Regions from separate parts of the Janthinobacterium sp. PAMC25594 genome, predicted to be linked through region 2. Evidence: predicted binding sites of a transcription regulator. Region 2 holds the regulator's gene; each other region holds the start of a gene.

Region 1 (6,365 bases), 2.9 Mb from region 2:
AGGTCGATCGGCTCGTCGCCTTCGGGCACGATATTGCAGGTCAGGTCGCCTTGCGCCGCGCGCGCCACCGAGTCGAGCAGGGCATAGACCTTGCGGCTGTCGTTGGCGGCCTTGGCCTGGATGCTGTTTTCCAGGTTCACCTGGTCCGTGATGTCGATGGCGAACTTGACCACTTTATACGGCTTGCCGTTCAGGTCCAGGATGGGATTGTAGGTAGCCTGTATCCACACCACCTTGCCATGGTTGCCCAGGCGCTTGTAGCGGCCCGCGTCGAATTCGCCGCGGTTGAGCTTTTGCCAGAATTTCTTGTACTCGGCACTGCCGGCATACTCGGGCTCGCAGAACATGCGGTGGTGCTCGCCCTGGATATCGCTCAAGTCATAGCCCATGACGGCAAGGAAATTGTCGTTCGCGTCCAGTACATTGCCCTGCATGTCGAATTCGATCACGGCCTGCGCCTTGCCGATGGCGCTGACCTTGCCTTCGTATTCGGCATTGCGCTTTTTCAGGGCCGTGACGTCGGTGGCGAACTTGATGACTTTATACGGCTTGCCGTCCGCGTCGAGGATGGGGTTGTACGACGCGTTGATCCACACTTCGCGCCCGTCCCTGGCGCGGCGCTTGTATTCGCCCTGGTCGAATTCGCCCCGCCCCAGCTTGGCCCAGAAGTTGCTGTATTCGTCCGTTTTTACATACTCGGGGTCGCAGAGGATGGCATGGTGCTTGCCTTGTACTTCGGCCAGTGTATAGCCGAGCACGCGCAGGAAATTGTCATTCGCATGCAGGATGGTGCCGTCGAGTTCGAATTCGATCACGGCCTGGACACGGTTCAATGCAGTATTTATCGCTTGTAAGTCCAGATCCTGGGAGTGGCTGACATGGCTGGCTGCGTCCATCATATTTCCTTCGGTGTGAGAAGAGGAAGGGGAGCGATAAGGCTGCTGTTATTATTTTTTCTGCTATCCAGATAAGACAGGGAATAAGGCAACGATGTTATTGCAGTGGGCAACATCTGGTGATAATCGGTGAGAATGTGCGCGATGAACGGCCGTCAGTGCTTGTCCTGCGGTTTGCCTTAACATAAATAAATTGTAGAGTATTGATTTGAATCAATAATTTTATTATTCCCCAGCGTCTGGCGAAAAACAAGGGGCGGGAATAAATAATGTCAAAATTGTCGCAATTGGCCCCGGCCGGCATATAAGAAAAACATTTTTTCGCATTATAAAACACCGTTATTATTGTTAATATTTTCTTATATAAATGAATATGCAAGTGATAGCTTCTACTGGGGCTTGCCGCTTGCAGCAGAATCTTTCCGCAAACCTTGAGGTACCATGGCGTACCATGCTGGCGCCCGGGCGCATGCGACAAAAATAATACGAGCGTTCTTTTATGCGGTATAGTAAAGCTTCATCCCTTGCAACCACCTCATACGTTGAGCAAAACCAATAAGGAAGAGACATGAGTGCTGAATATCAAGTGAACGGCGCCGTTGCCGTCATTACCCTCGCCAATCCGCCCGTCAATGGGCTGGGCCTGGCGACGCGCACGGCCGCTGTTGCGGGCATCCGCCAGGCGCTGGCGGACGAGGCCGTCAAAGCCATCGTCATCACGGGCGCCGGCAAGGCCTTTTCGGGCGGCGCCGATATCAAGGAATTCAATTCGCCCAAGGCGCTCACGGAACCGACCCTGCACACCCTGATCAACGTCGTCGAGCAATCCACGAAGCCCGTCGTGGCGGCCATCCACAGCGTGTGCATGGGCGGCGGCCTGGAGCTGGCGCTCGGTTGCAACTACCGCGTGGCCGCGCCTGGCGCGCAGATGGCCTTGCCGGAAGTCAAACTCGGCATCTTGCCGGGCGCGGGCGGCACGCAGCGCCTGCCGCGCGTGCTGGGCCTGGAAATGGCCCTCAACATGATCGTCTCGGGCACGCCCGTGGCATCCGAGAAACTGGCCGGCACGGCCCTGTTCGATGAAGTCATCGCCCCCGGTGCCGACTTGTTGCAAGCCGCCGTGGCCTTCGCCACCAAGGTGGCCGACGTGCGCCCGCTGCCGAAAGTGCGCGAGCGCAAGGTCGATTACCCTAACCACGAAGCGTTCCTGCAGTTTTCGCGCAATACCGTCAAAGCCATGTCCGGTCCGTTCCCCGCGCCGCTCAAATGCGTCGATGCCGTGGCGGCCGCCGTGACGATGAAGTTCGACGATGGCTTGAAGTACGAGCGCGAACTGTTCATGCAACTGGTGCAGTCGCCCGAATCGAAAGCCCTGCGCCACGCCTTCTTTGCCGAGCGGATCGCCAGCAAGGTGCCCGACGTGCCGTCCGACACGCCCGTGCGCACGATCGCCAGCGCCGCCATCGTGGGCGCCGGCACCATGGGCGGCGGCATCGCCATGAATTTCGCCAACGCGGGCATCCCCGTGATGCTGCTGGAAACAAAACAGGAAGCGCTGGACAAGGGCCTGGCCACCATCCGCAAGAATTACGAGAACACGGTGAAAAAGGGCAAGCTCACGCAAGAGAAGGCCGAGCAGCGCATCGCTCTGGTCAGCGGCACGTTAGCCTATGCCGATATCGCGCAAGCCGATATCGTCATCGAAGCCGTCTTTGAAGAGCTGGGCGTGAAGGAAGCCGTGTTCAAACAGCTCGACGCCGTCATGAAGCCGGGCGCCATCCTCGCCTCGAACACGTCCACCCTGGACCTGGACAAGATCGCCGCGTTCACCCAGCGCCCGCAAGACGTGATCGGCACGCATTTCTTCAGCCCGGCGAACGTCATGAAGCTGCTGGAAATCGTCCGTGGCAAGGAAACGGGCAAGGACGTGCTGGCCACGGCGCTGGCGCTGTCGAAAAAGCTGAAAAAGACGGGCGTCGTCTCGGGCGTATGCGACGGTTTCATCGGCAACCGCATGATCGAGCAATACAGCCGGCAAGCCGGTTTCCTGCTGGAAGAAGGCTGTCTGCCGGAACAGGTCGACAAGGCGGTCGAGAAATTCGGCTTCGCCATGGGCCCGTTCCGCATGGGCGACCTGGCCGGCAACGACATCGGCTGGGCCATCCGCAAGCGCCGCTACGTGGAAAAACCGGACGTCACGTATTCGAAGACGGCCGACCTGCTGTGTGAACTGGGCCGCTATGGCCAGAAGACGGGCGCCGGCTGGTATGACTACAAGGCGGGCGACCGCAAGGCGTATGCCTCGGAACAGGTCAATGCCATGATAGTCCAGCATTCCGCCGATATCGGCGTGGCGCGGCGCAAGATCAGCGACCAGGAAATCGTCGAACGGCTCGTGTATGCGCTCGTCAACGAAGGCGCGCGCATCCTGGAAGAGGGCATCGCCCTGCGCGCCTCGGATATCGACATGGTGTACCTGACGGGCTACGGCTTCCCCCTGTTCCGCGGCGGCCCGATGTTCTATGCGGATACGGTCGGCTTGCCGAACGTGCTCGATACCATCAATGGCTACGCGAAAGGCCGCCATGGCGAAGCGTGGACGCCAGCGCCGCTGCTGGTGAAACTGGCGGGCGAGGGCAAGGGTTTCAATAGCTAAGCCGACGCCAACAATATTGTCGGATTACGCGCGGCTTTGCCGCGCTAATCCGACCTACCCGGCTGCTGGGGTCAGACCCGACGGGTCTGACCCCCGAATTACTTCTTCTTCGCCACCATCTTGACCGCCTCGTTGACGATGACGGGGTTGTCTTTCTGGATGTAGTAGCCGGCGCCCGTGATGCGCTCGATGGCTGGCGCGCCGGACAGGCGCTGCCAATCCTTTTCCTGCGCCCGCACCACGTTTTCAAACGAACCCATTTCCTCGATGCCGAACTTGTCGCGCACCAGCAGCATGGCGGGCACGCGCAGGGGGCTGCTCATGTCGACATGCTGCAGGCACTGCGTCTGGGCATCGAATTCGGCCGATTCCGTACTGTTGAACATGAGTTTGCGCCGCGTTTTCACGAGCATGGCGTAGGTGGACGCATCCGTCTGCATCCGGCTCCATTGCTGCGGGTGCGTGGGGTCGAGCAAGACCAGGCCGGCCACATCCTGCGGGTACAGCCTCGCATACACATACTGGTACAGCCCGCCCAAGCCATGGCCGACCAGCACATATGGCGGTTTCAGGCCCGCTTGCGCCAGCAGGGCGCGCTGCTGGGCGGCGATGGTGCACGGGTCGCGCGGCGTGGTGGTCTTTTTGCTGTCGCCGTAGCCGGGGCGGTCGTACACGAGCACGCGATGCTGTCTGGCCACTTCGGGCACCACCTTGGCCCACACATCCTTGCCATCGCCCATGGCTGACTGGAACACCACGGGCAAGCCGCCCTGGCCGCTCAAGGCATAGGCGATGCTGGCGTCGGGCAGGGCGGCCGTGGCGGGCACGCCTGGCGCGGCCGGCGACGACGGCAGCAGGGAGCAGCCGGAAAAACAGCCTGCCAGCAGCAAGCCGGCGCTGGAGAGGAGCAGGGTGCGCGCGGGGCGGCCGACGAATAGATGATGCATGAATTTCCTTCTTGGGGCAGAGACCGGGGACCGGTATGGCGTGCCAGCCATTATAGGCAAAACGTATCGAAGTGGAAACGCCGAACAGAGGCGGATTTCCCGCTGTGCTAGCCGGCGTCGGCGCGATGGCAGACGGCTTCGATGCGGTTGCCGTCCGGATCGAACAGGAAGGCCGCGTAATAGCTGGCGTGGTAGTGGCGCAGGCCGGGCGCACCCAGGTCGATGCCGCCGTGCGCCAGACCCGCATGCCAGAAGGCATCGACGGCCGCGCGCGAGGGGGCCTTGAAGCAGCAGTGGCGGCGTGGCGCGTCGTCGGGCCTGGGGCCCAGGCGCACGGAAAAGTAGCTGCGTCCGGGGTGTTCCGCATCGCTGCGTTCGCCGTAGCCTATCCAGGCATGGGCATGGTCGCTGCCTACCTTGGGCACGCCCAGTGCGGCGAAGATGGCGTCGTAGAAGCGCTCGGCGCGTTCCAGGTCGGCAACGGTGAGGGAAACGTGATCGAGCATGGGCTTTCCACTGGAAAAACAAGGACGGCCATAGCATAGCCCGGATCAGGACGGCCGTGGGCCGAAGTAACCGAGTGATACCGGCGGCGGCCGACCGCCGGTTAAGGCCGGTTGGCGAGCCGCGCCACGATACTGCGGCTCATCAGCTGCACGCGCGGCGCGAACAGCATCACGGCGCAGAAAGCCACGGGCCAGGCGGCAAAAAACGCATGGCGCCAGCGGGGCAGGAAGTCCGCCTGCAGGCCGATATTGAGCCAGGTGACCCAGGCGCTCATCAGCAGGGTCATCACCAGCGACATCAGGAAGGCGAACGTGCAGCGCAGGCGCAGGGCATCGGACATGGCGTGCTTTCAACATAGTGGAAAGATGCCAGCGTAACGACTTGCAGCAATCTATACTAGAGCCATATTTTTAATTTCAAATTCCATAAATGCAATCATGCTTGATGATTTAGCCCTGTTCGTCGCCATCGTCGAGGCGGGCAGCCTGCATGCGGCGGCCGTCAAGGAAGACTTGCCCGCCGCCACCGTCACGCGCCGGCTGCAAAAGCTGGAAAGCCAGCTCGGCTACCGCTTGCTCAACCGCAGCGCGCGCCGCCTGCAGCCGACGGCGGAAGGCTGGCAATACTATGAGCAGTGCCGTCCCCTCGTGCACGCCTTGCGGCAAGCGACGCAGCAGCTCGACGCCAGCCTGTCGGCCGTCTCGGGCAGCATCCGCGTGCTGGCGCCCGTGAATTTCGCCAGCGGCTTGCTGACGCCGGCCTGGGTCAGCTTCATGCGGCAGTACCCGGATATCCGCCTGGAGCTGGAACTGTCGAACCTGCTGCAAGACCTGGTGGGCAGCGGCGCCGACCTGGCCATCCGCGTGGGCGCGCTCGACGATTCTTCGCTGATGCAGCGCCGGCTGGGTAGCGCCGCGTTGGTGATGGTGGCCGCGCCCGCCTACCTGGCGCGCACCGGCGTGCCGCGCGACTTGCAGGAACTGGAAAAGCACGAGCTGATCGTCGCCGAACCGCTGCGTAGCTGGCGTTTGCGGCGTCCCGGCGACGGCGCCGAAATGGTGATCGAACCGCAGGCGCGCCTGCGCGTCAATGAAATGCGTCTGGCCGTGGAGATGGCCGACGCGGGCATCGGCATCCTGCTGTGTCCGCTTCTGCAGTGCCGCGACGAAGTGGCCAGTGGCAGCCTGGTGCGCGTGCTGCCCGACTGGATGCCGCAGCCGCGTCACGTGTACGCCGTCTGGACGCAGCGGCGCTATCTGCCGGCCCGCGTGCGCGTGCTGCTGGAACACCTGGCGGCGTTTGCGGCGGGCAATCCGCTGTTGAACGAAGCGTTGGACGGGCAGGACGCCGCCTTGCCCT
Region 2 (6,365 bases):
CCTGCTGGCACCAAGCTGGGGCGGCATGATCAACGGCATCATGACCTTGTCGGGCGCCTGGCACAAGCTGCGTACCGATCCGATCCTGAAATTCATGATCGTCTCGCTGTCGTTCTACGGCATCGCCACCTTCGAAGGTCCGATGATGTCGATCAAGACCATCAACTCGCTGTCGCACTACACCGACTGGACCGTTGCCCACGTGCATGCGGGTGCCTTGGGCTGGGTGGGCTTCATCACCATGGGTTCGATCTACTATCTGCTGCCACGCCTGGCGGGCCGCACGCAGATGCACAGCACGCGTCTGGTCGACGTGCACTTCTGGGTGGCCACCATCGGCATCGTGCTGTACATCGCCGCAATGTGGATCGCCGGCGTGATGCAGGGCCTGATGTGGCGTGCGGTCAATCCGGACGGCACCCTGACCTACACCTTTGTCGAGAGCGTGAAAGCAACGTATCCGTACTACGTGGTGCGCGTGGCCGGTGGCCTGCTGTACCTGTCGGGTATGTGCATCATGGGCTACAACACCTGGATGACCTTGCGCGGCAGCAAACTCCCCGTCGCCCGCATTCCAGAACTGAACGCGGCGCACGCCTGATAGGAGCGAAAGCAAATGAAATTTTCACATGCATGGATTGAGAGAAACCCCTGGCTGCTGATCGCCCTGGTCACGGTAGTGATCAGCATCGGCGGCGCCGTCGAGATCGTTCCCCTGTTCTTCCAGAAGAGCACGACGGAGCCGATCGCCGGCCTGAAGCCGTATTCGCCGCTGCGCCTGGCGGGCCGCGACATTTACGTGCGCGAAGGCTGCTACAACTGCCACTCGCAGATGGTGCGTCCGCTGCGCGCGGAAACGGAACGCTATGGCCACTATTCGGTCGCTGGCGAGTTCGTCTACGACCGTCCGTTCCAGTGGGGTTCCAAGCGCACGGGGCCGGACCTGGCCCGCGTGGGTGCCCGCTACAGCGATGAATGGCACCGCACGCACTTGAACAATCCGCGCGACGTGGTGCCCGAGTCGAACATGCCGGCCTACCCATGGCTGGCGAAGACCAAGCTGGTGCCTGACGACATCATGCCGAAGATGCGCGCCCTGAAACGCCTGGGCCAGCCGTACAGCGATGCGGAAATCACCGCCGGCCCGGCGCAGCTGCAGGACAAGACGGAAGAAGACGCCCTGGTCGCCTATCTGCAAGGCCTCGGTACATTAATCAAAACAAGGAATTAGCATGGCAATCGAAAACCTGTTTGACAGCGCCAGCAGCGTCATGACGGTGGTTTCCTTTACGACGTTCGTAGGTATCCTGTGGTGGACGTTCAGCCGCAGCAATAGCGACTTCGACGCGGCGGCGCGCCTGCCGTTCGACGACGAGGCGCTCGACTACGCGGCCGATGCCGCGCCGGCACAAGGGGAGCGCAACCATGGCTGACTTTACCAATGGCTTCTGGAATATCTACATCATCGTGCTGTCCCTGCTGGGCATCATCGGCTGCGGCGTGCTGCTGTACTCGCAGTCGAAAATCAAAGTGGTCGAAGGCGCGCCTGCCGACGGCACCACGGGCCACGTCTGGGACGAGGACTTGAAGGAACTCAATACGCCGATGCCGCGCTGGTGGATGTGGTTGTTCTACATCACCATCGTCTTCGCCCTGGCGTATCTGTTCCTGTACCCGGGCCTGGGCACCTATGCCGGCAGCCTGGGCTGGAAATCGACGGGCCAGTACGAGGAAGAGCTGAAGAAGGCGGAAGCCGACTACGGTCCCCTGTTCAACAAGTACCTGAGCCAGGACTTGAAGACGGTGGCCGCCGATCCGCAGGCGCAAGCCATCGGCCAGCGTCTGTTCCTGACCTACTGCGCGCAATGCCACGGTTCGGATGCGCGCGGCAACAAGGGCTTCCCCAACCTGACCGACAAGGACTGGCTGTATGGCGGTGATCCCGACATCATCAAGACCACCATCATGCACGGCCGCAATGGGCAGATGCCGCCGATGGGCGCCGCACTGGGTTCCGAAAAGGATGTCGAGAACGTGGCCCATTATGTGCTGAGCCTGTCCGGTTCCACCTCGGATCCCGTCAAGTCCGTGCTGGGCAAGGCCAAGTTCGGCGCCTGCATGGCCTGTCACGGCGCCGATGCGAAGGGCAACCAGATGCTCGGTTCGCCTAACCTGACGGACAAGATCTGGCTGTACGGCGGCAGTGCCGATACCATCATGGAAACCATCCGCAAGGGACGCAACAACACCATGCCGGCCTTCAGCGATTTCCTCGGCGAGTCCAAGGTCCACGTGCTGTCGGCGTATGTCTGGAGCCTGTCGAATCCTCAGACGCCCGTGAAATGATGTAATGGAACCTCAAGTCATCAAGATGTATGCGGCCCGCGAGCAGATCTACCCTCGCGAGGCCAAAGGACGCTACGCTACCTGGCGATGGGTATGCGTATGGCTTACCCAGCTGGCGTTCTACGGCTTGCCGTGGTTGACCTGGAATGGCAGGCAAGCCCTGCTGTTCGATTTGACCACGCGCAAGTTCTACATTTTCGGCGTCGTGCTGTGGCCCCAGGATTTCATCTATCTGGCGGCCCTGCTGATCATCTGTGCGTATTTGTTGTTCCTCGTCACGGCCATTGCCGGGCGGGTGTGGTGCGGGTTCTCTTGCCCGCAAACGGTATACACGGAAATCTTCCTGTGGGTCGAACGCCGCATCGAGGGCACGCGCAGCGCGCGCATGGCCCTCGACAAGCAGGGGCCCTCCGTGCGCAAGGCCGTCAAGAAGACGGCCAAGCACCTGGTATGGGGCGCCATCGCCCTGTGGACGGGCTTTACCTTTGTCGGCTACTTCACGCCGATCAAGGAACTGGCGCAGGCGGTGACCACCCTCAATTTCGGTCCCTGGGAATGGTTCTGGGTCTTGTTCTACAGCCTGGCAACCTACGGCAACGCGGGCTGGCTGCGCGAGCAGGTGTGCAAATACATGTGCCCCTACGCGCGCTTCCAGAGCGCCATGTTCGACCAGGACACCCTGATCATCACTTACGATGCCAAGCGCGGCGAACCGCGTGGCGCCATCAGCAAGAAGGCCGGCAACAACGACAAGCTCGGCGATTGCATCGACTGCACGCTGTGCGTGCAGGTGTGTCCGACCGGCATCGATATCCGCAACGGCCTGCAGTATGAATGCATCGGCTGCGCCGCCTGCGTCGATGCCTGCAATACCGTGATGGACAAGGTCGAGCGGCCACGGGGACTGGTACGCTACAGTACCGACCATGCGATGGAAAACAACTTCAATTCGAAGCAGATACGCCAGCGCGCCATGCGCCCGCGCGTCTTGATCTACACTTCCATCCTGGCCCTGATCATCATCGCCGTGTGTACCTCGCTGGCCCTGCGCACGCCCCTGAAAATGGACGTGATCCGCGACCGCGGTTCGATGGGACGCGAAGTGGAAGACGGCATGATCGAAAACGTCTACCGCCTGCAGATCATGAACACGTCCGAGCAAACCCAGCATTTCAAAATCAGCGCTTCCGGCTTGCCGGGCCTGACCTTGCTGACGCGCGAAGAGGTGACCTTGCAGCCGACGGAAACGCTGGGCTGGCCGATCCGCCTGCGCGTGCCGCACGGCGTGGGAGAAAAGGGGTCGAACAAGATTGCGATCGAATTGCACTCGCTGGACGACCCATCGCTGCATGTGCGTGAAAGCGCGGTCTTCATCGTGCCGCGGTGATGTTGATTCGGGGTCGGACCCTCTGGGTCCGACCCCGGTATTTCGCCGTAGGGGTATCATCAATCATGCGTTAGGGTCACTTGATTTTCAACCCGGAAGCAAAAGCTGGGGTCAGACCCACAGGGTCCGCCCCCAAGGAGAACAAAATGTCCGACAGTCTGAAACTGCAACCTCCCGTTGCACCGTGGTACAAGCATCGCTGGCCTTGGCTGCTGATGATCGGTCCCGGCCTGTCCGTGGTCGTCGGCAGCTGCATGGCGTATATCGCGTTTACGCAGCCCGATGCGCTGGTGGTAGGTGATTATTACAAGCAGGGCAAGGCGATCAACCAGGACTTGCGGCGCGACACGATCGCCAGCGACCTGGCGATGGATACCAGCCTGTCCTATGATGTGGCGTCAGCGCGCCTCAGTGGTTCCGTGCACAGCTTCGGCAAGGCTTATCAGGGTCCGTTGCAGCTGCATCTGGCGCATGCGACCCTGCCGGAAAAGGATATCAAGCTGCTGGTGCAGCCCGATGCGGCCGGCAATTTTTCCGTAGCGCTGCCGATGCTCGAACGCAGCCGCTGGCAAGTACTGGTGGAAAACGACAAACGCGAGTGGCGCCTGTCCGGCATCTGGACCTGGCCGCTGCAGCGCAGCATCGCGCTGCACGCCGATGAAGAGCTGTAAGCCTTATTTGCAGACGTCGGTACCGGCCGTAATGGCCTTCAGTTTGGCCGGCTGCAAGATCTCGATCTCGCGGTTGGAGACGCGCAGCCAGCCTTCCTTCTTGAATTTCGACAATAAACGGCTGACGCTCTCGATGGTCAGCCCCAGGTAATTGCCGATTTCCTCGCGCGACATGCGCAGCTGAAATTTGCTGGCCGAATAGCCGCGCGCTTCATAGCGCGAGGCCAGGTTGACGATAAAGGCGGCAAAACGCTGGGTCGCCTGCATATTGCCCAGCAACAGCATGACGCTTTGTTCGCGCGTGATTTCCTGGCTCATCATGCGATGGAAATGGCGCAGCAGGGTCGGCATATTGCCCAGCAATTGTTCCAGGCTGGAAAAAGGAATTTCACACACTTCGCTGTCTTCCAGCGCCACCGCATTACAGTGGTGGCGGTCGGCGCTGATGGCATCCATGCCCAGCAGTTCGCCAGCCATCTGGAAACCCGTCACCTGCTCTTCGCCGCCCGGATTGATCTGGTACGTCTTGAAGTGCCCCAGGCGGATCGCGTACAGGTTCTGGAACGAGTCGCCGATGCGGAACAGCGAGGCACCGCGCACGATCTTGCGGCGGCGGCCGATGATCTGGTCCAGCCTGTCCATGTCGCCCACATCGAGGCCCATTGGCAGGCACAATTGATGCATGCTGCAGGTCGAGCATCGCGCACGCAACGCTTCCACGGTCACTGTGGGCATGGTGGGAGTGAGTAGCGCTTCAGTCATGTCGGTACCTTTTAGAAAATGCAACAACAAGTTTACTGCATACAGGGTTGCCGTGTGCCAATTTCACCGCATTTCCGCTGAATAAACGACGTTCTGACTTTGATTATATGGCAACATCGTCAAAAGCCCATGCGGGGAGGGCAATTTGCGCGGTGGCGCTTGCCAAGCTGGGGCATTGATAGGAAAATTCCTGACAGCATTATCTGCCGCCTGTGCCGCCCGGTACTGAAAAGGAAATCATGAAGCCACTCGGCATCAAAGTAAAAGTCGCGCTGGCCACCAGCCTGACCTCGATCGCCATGATCGCGCTGGTCACCATGATCCAGCTGCAGCACATGCGCGCCGACTTCACCCGAGTACTGCTGAGCCAGCAATCTGCCCTGATCACCCGTACCGCTGCCGAACTCGACGACAAGCTGGGCATGCTGCTGCAGATCGTCACGCTGACGGCCAGGCAGCAGCCGCCGGAATTGATCGGCCAGCCCGCCCAATTGCGCGAATACTATTCGCGCCGCGCGATGCTGGTGCTGTTCGACGACGTGCTGGTGCTCGATGCGCACGGCGCCGTCGTGGCCGACATGCCGCTGGTCACGGGCCGCATCGGCATCAACGTGGCCGAGCGCGAATATTTCCAGACCGTCTTGCGCACGCGCCAGCCCATGATCACCGAGCCGATGCTGGGCAAATCGAGCGGCATGCCCATCGTGCAGATGGTCGCGCCCGTGCTCACGGCCGATGGCCAGGTGGCCGGCGTGGTGATCGGCGTGCTGCGCCTGTACAAGGACAACCTGCTGGGACGCCTGCGTTCGGAAAAGATCGGCAAGAGCGGCTATTACTTCATCCTCACGCGCGGCGCCGTGCCGCGTTACGTGCTGCACCCCGATACCGACCGCTTGCTGCAGCCACGCCAGCCGAACGCCAACCTGACGACGACCCAGCTGCTGAAGAACGATAGCGAAGGCAGCATGGTCAGCACCAACAGCCGCGGCATCACGGCCGTCAACAGCTTCAAGCGCCTGAAATCGGTGAACTGGCTGCTGGCCGCCTCGCTGCCCCTCGACGATGCCTTCGAACCGTTCGATGGCGTGCTGTACCGGCTGGTGCTGTGGAGCACCCTCGCCTCGCTGCTGGCCGCAGCCGTTCTGGGCTGGGTCACCGTGCGCCTGCTGTCGCCGCTGGTACGCCTGCGCGACACCCTG
Region 3 (6,365 bases), 670 kb from region 2:
CGCAGTATTGCGCGGAGACGACGCGCTTCATCGACGAGGAGCAAGCGACGACGCGCCTGGCGCTGATGCGCAGCATCCTGTCCGCGCCGTTCGACACCGCCCTTGGCGACGACGAGATGGACGATATCGAGCGCGCCGTCGAGGCGCTGCCGCTGTGGCGCGCTCCCGGCGGTCTATCATAAAAACTAATTGAAATATAAAATTTGATAGTTTTTCCTGCTCAGCACGTTTGTGCCGCCGGACGGCCTTACAATGCTAGGTTATGCGTTTTCGTGATATCAGACTGTGGCTAGCGGAAAATACCTAGCTAATTGAAAGAATCGGTCTGATAAAATCCGGAACACCCGATCGACCAAACAGGAAGGCTGCACAGCATGGATTCGTCATCTGATAAAAAAGAAGAATTGCGTCAACAATTGCGCTTGGCCGCACTCGAATATCACGAGTGCCCGCGCCCCGGCAAAATCAGCGTGACGCCCACCAAACAACTGACCAACCAGCGCGACCTGGCGCTGGCCTACTCGCCAGGCGTGGCGGCACCGTGCGAAGAAATCGTCATCGATCCGGCGAATGCCTATAAATATACGGCGCGCGGCAACCTGGTGGCCGTCATCACCAACGGCACGGCCGTGCTGGGACTGGGCAATATCGGCCCGCTGGCAGCCAAGCCGGTGATGGAAGGCAAGGGCGTGCTGTTCAAGAAATTCGCCGGCATCGACGTCTTCGACATCGAAATCAACGAAATGGACCCGGACAAGCTGGTCGACATCATCGCTTCGCTGGAACCGACCTTCGGCGGCGTGAACCTGGAAGACATCAAGGCGCCCGAGTGTTTCTACATCGAGCGCCAGTTGCGCAGCCGCATGAAGATTCCCGTCTTCCATGACGACCAGCACGGCACCGCCATCATCGTCGGCGCGGCCATCCTGAACGGCCTGAAAGCCGTCGGCAAGAAAATCGAGGACTGCAAGCTGGTCGTGTCGGGCGCGGGCGCCGCGGCGCTGGCCTGCCTGGACCTGATCGTCGACCTGGGCTTCCCGCTCAAAAACATCTACGTCACCGACCTGGCCGGCGTGGTCTACAAGGGCCGCGCGGAACTGATGGACCCGGACAAGGAACGCTTCGCGCAAGACACGCCGCTGCGCACCCTGGCCGAGATCATCCCGGACGCCGACATCTTCCTCGGCGTGTCCGCCGGCGGCGTGCTGAAACAGGACATGGTGCGCAAGATGGCGCCGAACCCGCTGATCCTGGCGCTGGCCAATCCGAATCCGGAAATCCTGCCGGAAGAAGTCAAGGCCGTGCGCAGCGACGCCATCATCGCCACGGGCCGTTCGGACTATCCGAACCAGGTCAACAACGTGCTGTGCTTCCCGTACATCTTCCGCGGCGCCCTCGATTGCGGCGCGACGACGATCACGCGCGAAATGGAAATCGCCGTGGTGCACGCGATCGCCGACCTGGCGCATGCCGAGCAGTCGGACATCGTCGCCACCACCTACGGCATCAGCAACCTGTCGTTCGGTCCTGAATACCTGATCCCGATGCCGTTCGACCCGCGCTTGCTGATCAAGATCGCGCCAGCGGTGGCCAAGGCAGCCGAGGAATCGGGCGTCGCCACGCGTCCGATCAAGGATTTGCAGGCGTATGCGGACAGCCTGCAGCAATTCGTCTACCGCAGCGGCACTTTCATGAAGCCGCTGTTCCTGATGGCCAAGTCCACGCCGGCCGAACTCAAACGCATCGTCTACGCCGAAGGCGAAGAAGAGCGCGTGCTGCGCGCCGTGCAAGTGGTGGTCGATGAAAAACTGGCGCGCCCCATCCTGGTGGGCCGTCCGCCCGTGCTCGAAGCGCGCATCCAGAAGTTCGGCCTGCGCCTGAAGCAAGGCGTCGATTTCGACGTCATCAACCCGGACTTCGACGAGCGCTATCGCGATTACTGGAACACGTATTACGCGATGACCAGCCGCAAGGGCGTCACCGAGGAATACGCGAAGCTGGAAATGCGCCGCCGCCACACCCTGATCGGTTCGATGATGATCCACAAGGGCGACGCCGACGGCATGATCTGCGGCACCTTCGGCACCACCCAGCTGCACCTGAAATACATTGATCAGGTGCTGGGCAAGCGCGCCGGCAGCAATGTCTACGCGGCCATGAACGTCTTGATCATGCCGGAGCGCCAGCTGGTGATGGTCGACACGCACGTCAACGAAAACCCGGACGCCGGGCAATTGGCCGAGATCACCATCATGGCCGCCGAAGAGATGACCCGCTTCGGCCTGTCGCCGCGCGCGGCGCTGCTGTCGCATTCGAACTTCGGTTCCAGCGACAGCGCCTCGGCGCAAAAGATGCGCGCCGCGCTGGCCATCATCAAGGAACGCGCGCCGGACCTGGAAATCGACGGCGAAATGCACGGCGATACGGCCCTCGACAGCAAGCTGCGTCAAAAAATCATGCCGAATTCGGCACTGAAGCACGATGCCAACCTGCTGGTCATGCCGAACATCGAATCGGCCAACATCGCCTACAACCTGGTGAAAACGGCCGCCGGCAACGGCATCGCCGTGGGTCCGATCCTGCTCGGCTGCGCCAAGCCCGTGCACATTTTGACGCCATCGGCCACCGTGCGCCGCATCGTCAACATGACGGCCTTGTGCGTGGTTGATGCCGTAGCGCAACGCAAGGTCTAAGGCTGTCGCTGTCAATTGAAAGCCGCGCCATCCGCAAGGGTGGCGCGGCTTTTTTACGTCAGTGCGCCATCAGCACGGGTAATGTCATCTGGCGCAGCACGGTTTCCGTCACGCCTCCCAGCAAAATTTCGCGGAAGCGCGCGTGGCCGTAGCCGCCCATCACCAGCAGGTTCGCATGCACTTCGGCGGCCATGGCCAGCAGCGCCGCGCCGACGTCGCCTGTGGCGACGGCCGGGCGTACCTCGACGGGCACGCCATGGCGGCTCAGGTAGGCGGCGATGTCGGCGCCCGGATGGCGGGCCGGCTGCGCATGGCCGGCCGGCGGATGCAGCAGGGCCAGCACCACCAGGCGCGCCGCGCGCAAGAGCGGCAGGGCGTGGCCGATGGCGCGCGTCGCTTCCATGCTGCCATCCCAGGCCACCACCACGGTGTTGCTGACTTCCGCAAACTGGCCGCTGCGCGGCACGATCAGCACGGGACGCGCCGCGTTCAGCATCACGTAGGGCACCAGGTCGCTCATGGCGCCGGGCAGTGCTTCGCTGTCGTCGTGCTGGCTGAGCACTGTCAAGTCGTTGTAGCGGGCGCTGACGGCCATGCCGCCATCTTCATCGTCTTCGATCAGACGCCGTTCGAGCGAGACGGCGCCGGCCTGGCGCGCGAGCGTTTCAAACTGGTCCAGCGCCTGTTCCGCCTGCCCATGCAGGGCGTTGATCTGCGCCGCCACGGCGCCGCCGCGCATGCCGCGGTTGTTTTCCAGGGTAAAGCGCGACACGCCCGTCATCGCCGCGCCGATCAGGTGCGCCTGGTGCGCGTGCGCCAGCCGCGCCGCGATGGCGATGCGCTGCGGCGCATGGCGCGACAGGTCGGCGTGGACGAGGATGGATTTATAAGCCATGGTGTCATTCGCTAGTCAGGATGGCAACAAGGCTAGAACGACAACGTGGGCAAGTCCAGCATTGCCGTAGTGGCCAGGGATTTTCTTATGCTGTGCTTGACGTGGGTCAAGAAAACACGGGCCGTGGCCTTGCGCAAGGCGACGGCCAGGAAATTGCGAGCTGTTTGATGTGCATCAAAATGCCTGGCCCACTGCCGGCGATAATGGCATCGAACTCCTTGCCCTTCCAGTGGTCTGCATCGGCGCCGGCGCCATCTGTCCGGCACTGCTTTGTGTGACGCAACAACGCTGGCCGTGGCGGGAGTTCACTTAATTGTAGGGCTGCAAGTCCAGCCACACGGCATACGACAGGCGCTTGCCGTTCCACAGGCCGCCGCCACGGATGACGGCGTCGCACGAGGTCAGCTGGCCCACCAGGTCCATGCGGCCCAGGTTGCGGCGCAGGCGCAGGGCGTCGTTGTGCGACAGGTAACCGACCAGCTGGCCATCGATGAAGACGGCGATGGCCTTGTCCTGGAACGGATTGGCATCGTCGCAGACGAGCAGGGCCAGGCATTTTTCTTCCGCGTTGCCGGGACCGTGTTCGCCGGCCAGTTTGGCGATGGCGCTCTGGTACATCGCTTCGTTTTCCACTTCCGACGCAAAGCGCCCCTCGTCGTTCCAGTGGTGCGCCGGTGCGCCCGCGGGAATCGCCGGCACGTACTGGCGCACCGAGACGAGTGGCTTGTGCAGCGGTTTGACGGGCGTGCGGCCGCTGAAGACGTAGTACAGCAGGGCGATGACGATCACGATGGCAAGCAGGTAAAGCATGGTATCTCTCTGATTTCTAAGGGGGGAGCCGGGAACGCGGGCGCGCCGCGCGGCGTTGCCGCTACTATAGCAAGTTCGCCGCCTGCTTCCCGGTAAATCTGGCCATCAGATGGCGGCGCCGGCGCAGCGCGCGCGGGTCGTTCAGCACGATGGGCGCGGCGCCCGTCAGGCCCGAATAATACTGGCCGTGCCGACGCAGCACCGTGGCATAGTCGCGCCACGCGTGGCCATGCGCCAGCATGCGCGCGTCGCAATCGACTTCGATGGCAAAGCGCAGCCGGTGCAACTGCCACCACAGGGGCAGGTTCCACGGCATGAGCACGATCAAGGCGTACGCCAGGGCCAGCAGCAGCGGGTCGCGCGCGGCCAGCCGGCATTGTGCGTGAGCCAGCAGCAGCGCCTGTTGCTGGGACGGAATCAGTTGCAGCCAGACGGGCATCACGATACGCGGTCGCAGCAGCCCCGCCACGCAGGGGCCGATGCCGCCACTCAAGTACACGGGCGTGCCCAGCAAGGAGCTCTTTTGCCAGCGGCGCTGGTGCGACAGCAGCCAGATGCTGCGCAGCGCCAACATCAAGAGCATGCCGCTCGATAAGACAAACCAGCCCAGTTTCAGCTGTGCCTGCTCCGCCGGCATGGCTGCCAGCACGCCGGGCAGCCATGCCAGGGGCACGATGACGGACGCGGCGATGGCCGCCAGCCACAGCCAGCGCGTCGGGCGCCCGCACCGCTGCCGCGCGCGTTCGGCGCGCCAGGCGGCGGCGCTCAACAGCAGTGCCAGCGCCATGCTGCATAGCAGCCAGACAGGCATCGGGCGCCTAGCGCTTCAGCGCCATGCCGACCGAGGCGGGCGCCGTGTGCTGGAAGCCGAATTGCGCGTACAGGTCTTGCGCCTGGCCATCGGCGATCAGGCTGACATACGCGCTTTCCGGCACCGCCGTCTCGATGAATTGCATGATCTCGCGCATGATGCGCTTGCCCAGGCCCTTGCCTTGGTGCGCGGGCAGCACGGCGATATCGGTCACCTGGAAGAAGCAGCCGCCATCGCCAATGATGCGGCCCATGCCCACCACGGCGTCGCCATGCAGGATTTGCACGGCAAACAGGGAGTTCGGCAAGCCCTTGGCCGCCGCGTCCGTGCTTTTCGCGCTCATGCCGGCGGCCACGCGCAGCTGCTGGTAGGTGGCGATGGAGGGGATGGCCAGGCGGGTGGTGTAGGGCGATGCTGCGGTCAAGGCGCTCTCCTGTGGAAATAGTTTGGAGCAGCAATTATAGGCGGCGATGGGCTTGCGGGGCGGCACGCTTTATTCGCCCGTGCCTATGTCGTGCGCGCCGCTTTTGCGCTATGGTGGCGTCATCCCTCTATTTGTTGAAAGCACGCCATGTCCGCAGGATTTACCGCCACCGAGTTGTCTGTCATGAATGAAGACGACGCCCTGATTACCACCCTGGCCGCGCCGGCCGACAAAGGCGAGCCCGTCTACCTGATGTTGCAGCGCGCGGACGAGTATGACGAGCAGGACGTCGCCATGGGCATGGACGAACCGTATATTGAATACTGCGGCCAGGAATTTGCCTGGTATGGCCACATGCACGCCGTCATCCTGCATCCGAACCGCTTGTCCGTGCCGATGGATGCCGAGGCGGCCATGCAGATGGATGACGACGGCCAGATCGACGTGCGTTTCAATTTGACGCCGGAGCGCTACGCCCAGCTGCAGCAGGCGCTGCGCACCACGTTCGAGGGCTGCGACTACTATCGCGAGGAACGTTGATCTGCGCGGACGACGCCGGCCATGGCGTCGTCTATGCTCGGTAGCTGCTATTGACTGCGGGAGAAGACGATGACGGTGCTGATACTCGGTTTGCTGCTGTTCCTGGGCTTGCACTCGGTGCGCATCGTCGCCGATGGCTGGCGCAGCGCCCAACTGGCGCGTCTCGGCGAAAAGCGCTGGAAGGGGCTGTAT

The links. Region 2 encodes FNR, which switches genes on or off when oxygen is low (the NO sensors DNR and NnrR bind a similar motif). Its sites were predicted from a motif close to TTGATNNNNATCAA; they were not measured.
Region 1: a site for FNR is predicted at 1,100-1,113, ahead of KY494_RS01780 (PAS domain-containing methyl-accepting chemotaxis protein). Genes of this name have one in related genera too.
Region 3: a site for FNR is predicted at 3,753-3,766, ahead of KY494_RS20955 (universal stress protein). Genes of this name have one in related genera too.

The regions. Positions count from the first base shown of each region.
Region 1 covers NZ_CP080377.1:396,452-402,816, forward strand. The annotation lists gene KY494_RS01780 (PAS domain-containing methyl-accepting chemotaxis protein) at 1-833, opposite strand, end outside; gene KY494_RS01785 (3-hydroxyacyl-CoA dehydrogenase NAD-binding domain-containing protein) at 1,465-3,552, shown strand; gene KY494_RS01790 (alpha/beta fold hydrolase) at 3,651-4,499, opposite strand; gene KY494_RS01795 (VOC family protein) at 4,607-5,005, opposite strand; gene KY494_RS01800 (DUF2798 domain-containing protein) at 5,107-5,346, opposite strand; gene KY494_RS01805 (LysR family transcriptional regulator) at 5,444-6,365, shown strand, end outside.
Region 2 covers NZ_CP080377.1:3,996,615-4,002,979, reverse strand. The annotation lists gene ccoN (cytochrome-c oxidase, cbb3-type subunit I) at 1-601, shown strand, start outside; gene ccoO (cytochrome-c oxidase, cbb3-type subunit II) at 617-1,231, shown strand; gene KY494_RS18000 (cbb3-type cytochrome c oxidase subunit 3) at 1,233-1,433, shown strand; gene ccoP (cytochrome-c oxidase, cbb3-type subunit III) at 1,426-2,346, shown strand; gene ccoG (cytochrome c oxidase accessory protein CcoG) at 2,351-3,733, shown strand; gene KY494_RS17985 (FixH family protein) at 3,880-4,404, shown strand; gene fnr (fumarate/nitrate reduction transcriptional regulator Fnr) at 4,408-5,166, opposite strand; gene KY494_RS17975 (response regulator) at 5,406-6,365, shown strand, end outside.
Region 3 covers NZ_CP080377.1:4,670,492-4,676,856, forward strand. The annotation lists gene KY494_RS20945 (hypothetical protein) at 1-182, shown strand, start outside; gene KY494_RS20950 (NADP-dependent malic enzyme) at 375-2,693, shown strand; gene KY494_RS20955 (universal stress protein) at 2,752-3,588, opposite strand; gene KY494_RS20960 (hypothetical protein) at 3,898-4,398, opposite strand; gene KY494_RS20965 (M56 family metallopeptidase) at 4,463-5,209, opposite strand; gene KY494_RS20970 (GNAT family N-acetyltransferase) at 5,217-5,633, opposite strand; gene KY494_RS20975 (Imm10 family immunity protein) at 5,781-6,173, shown strand; gene KY494_RS20980 (NnrU family protein) at 6,243-6,365, shown strand, end outside.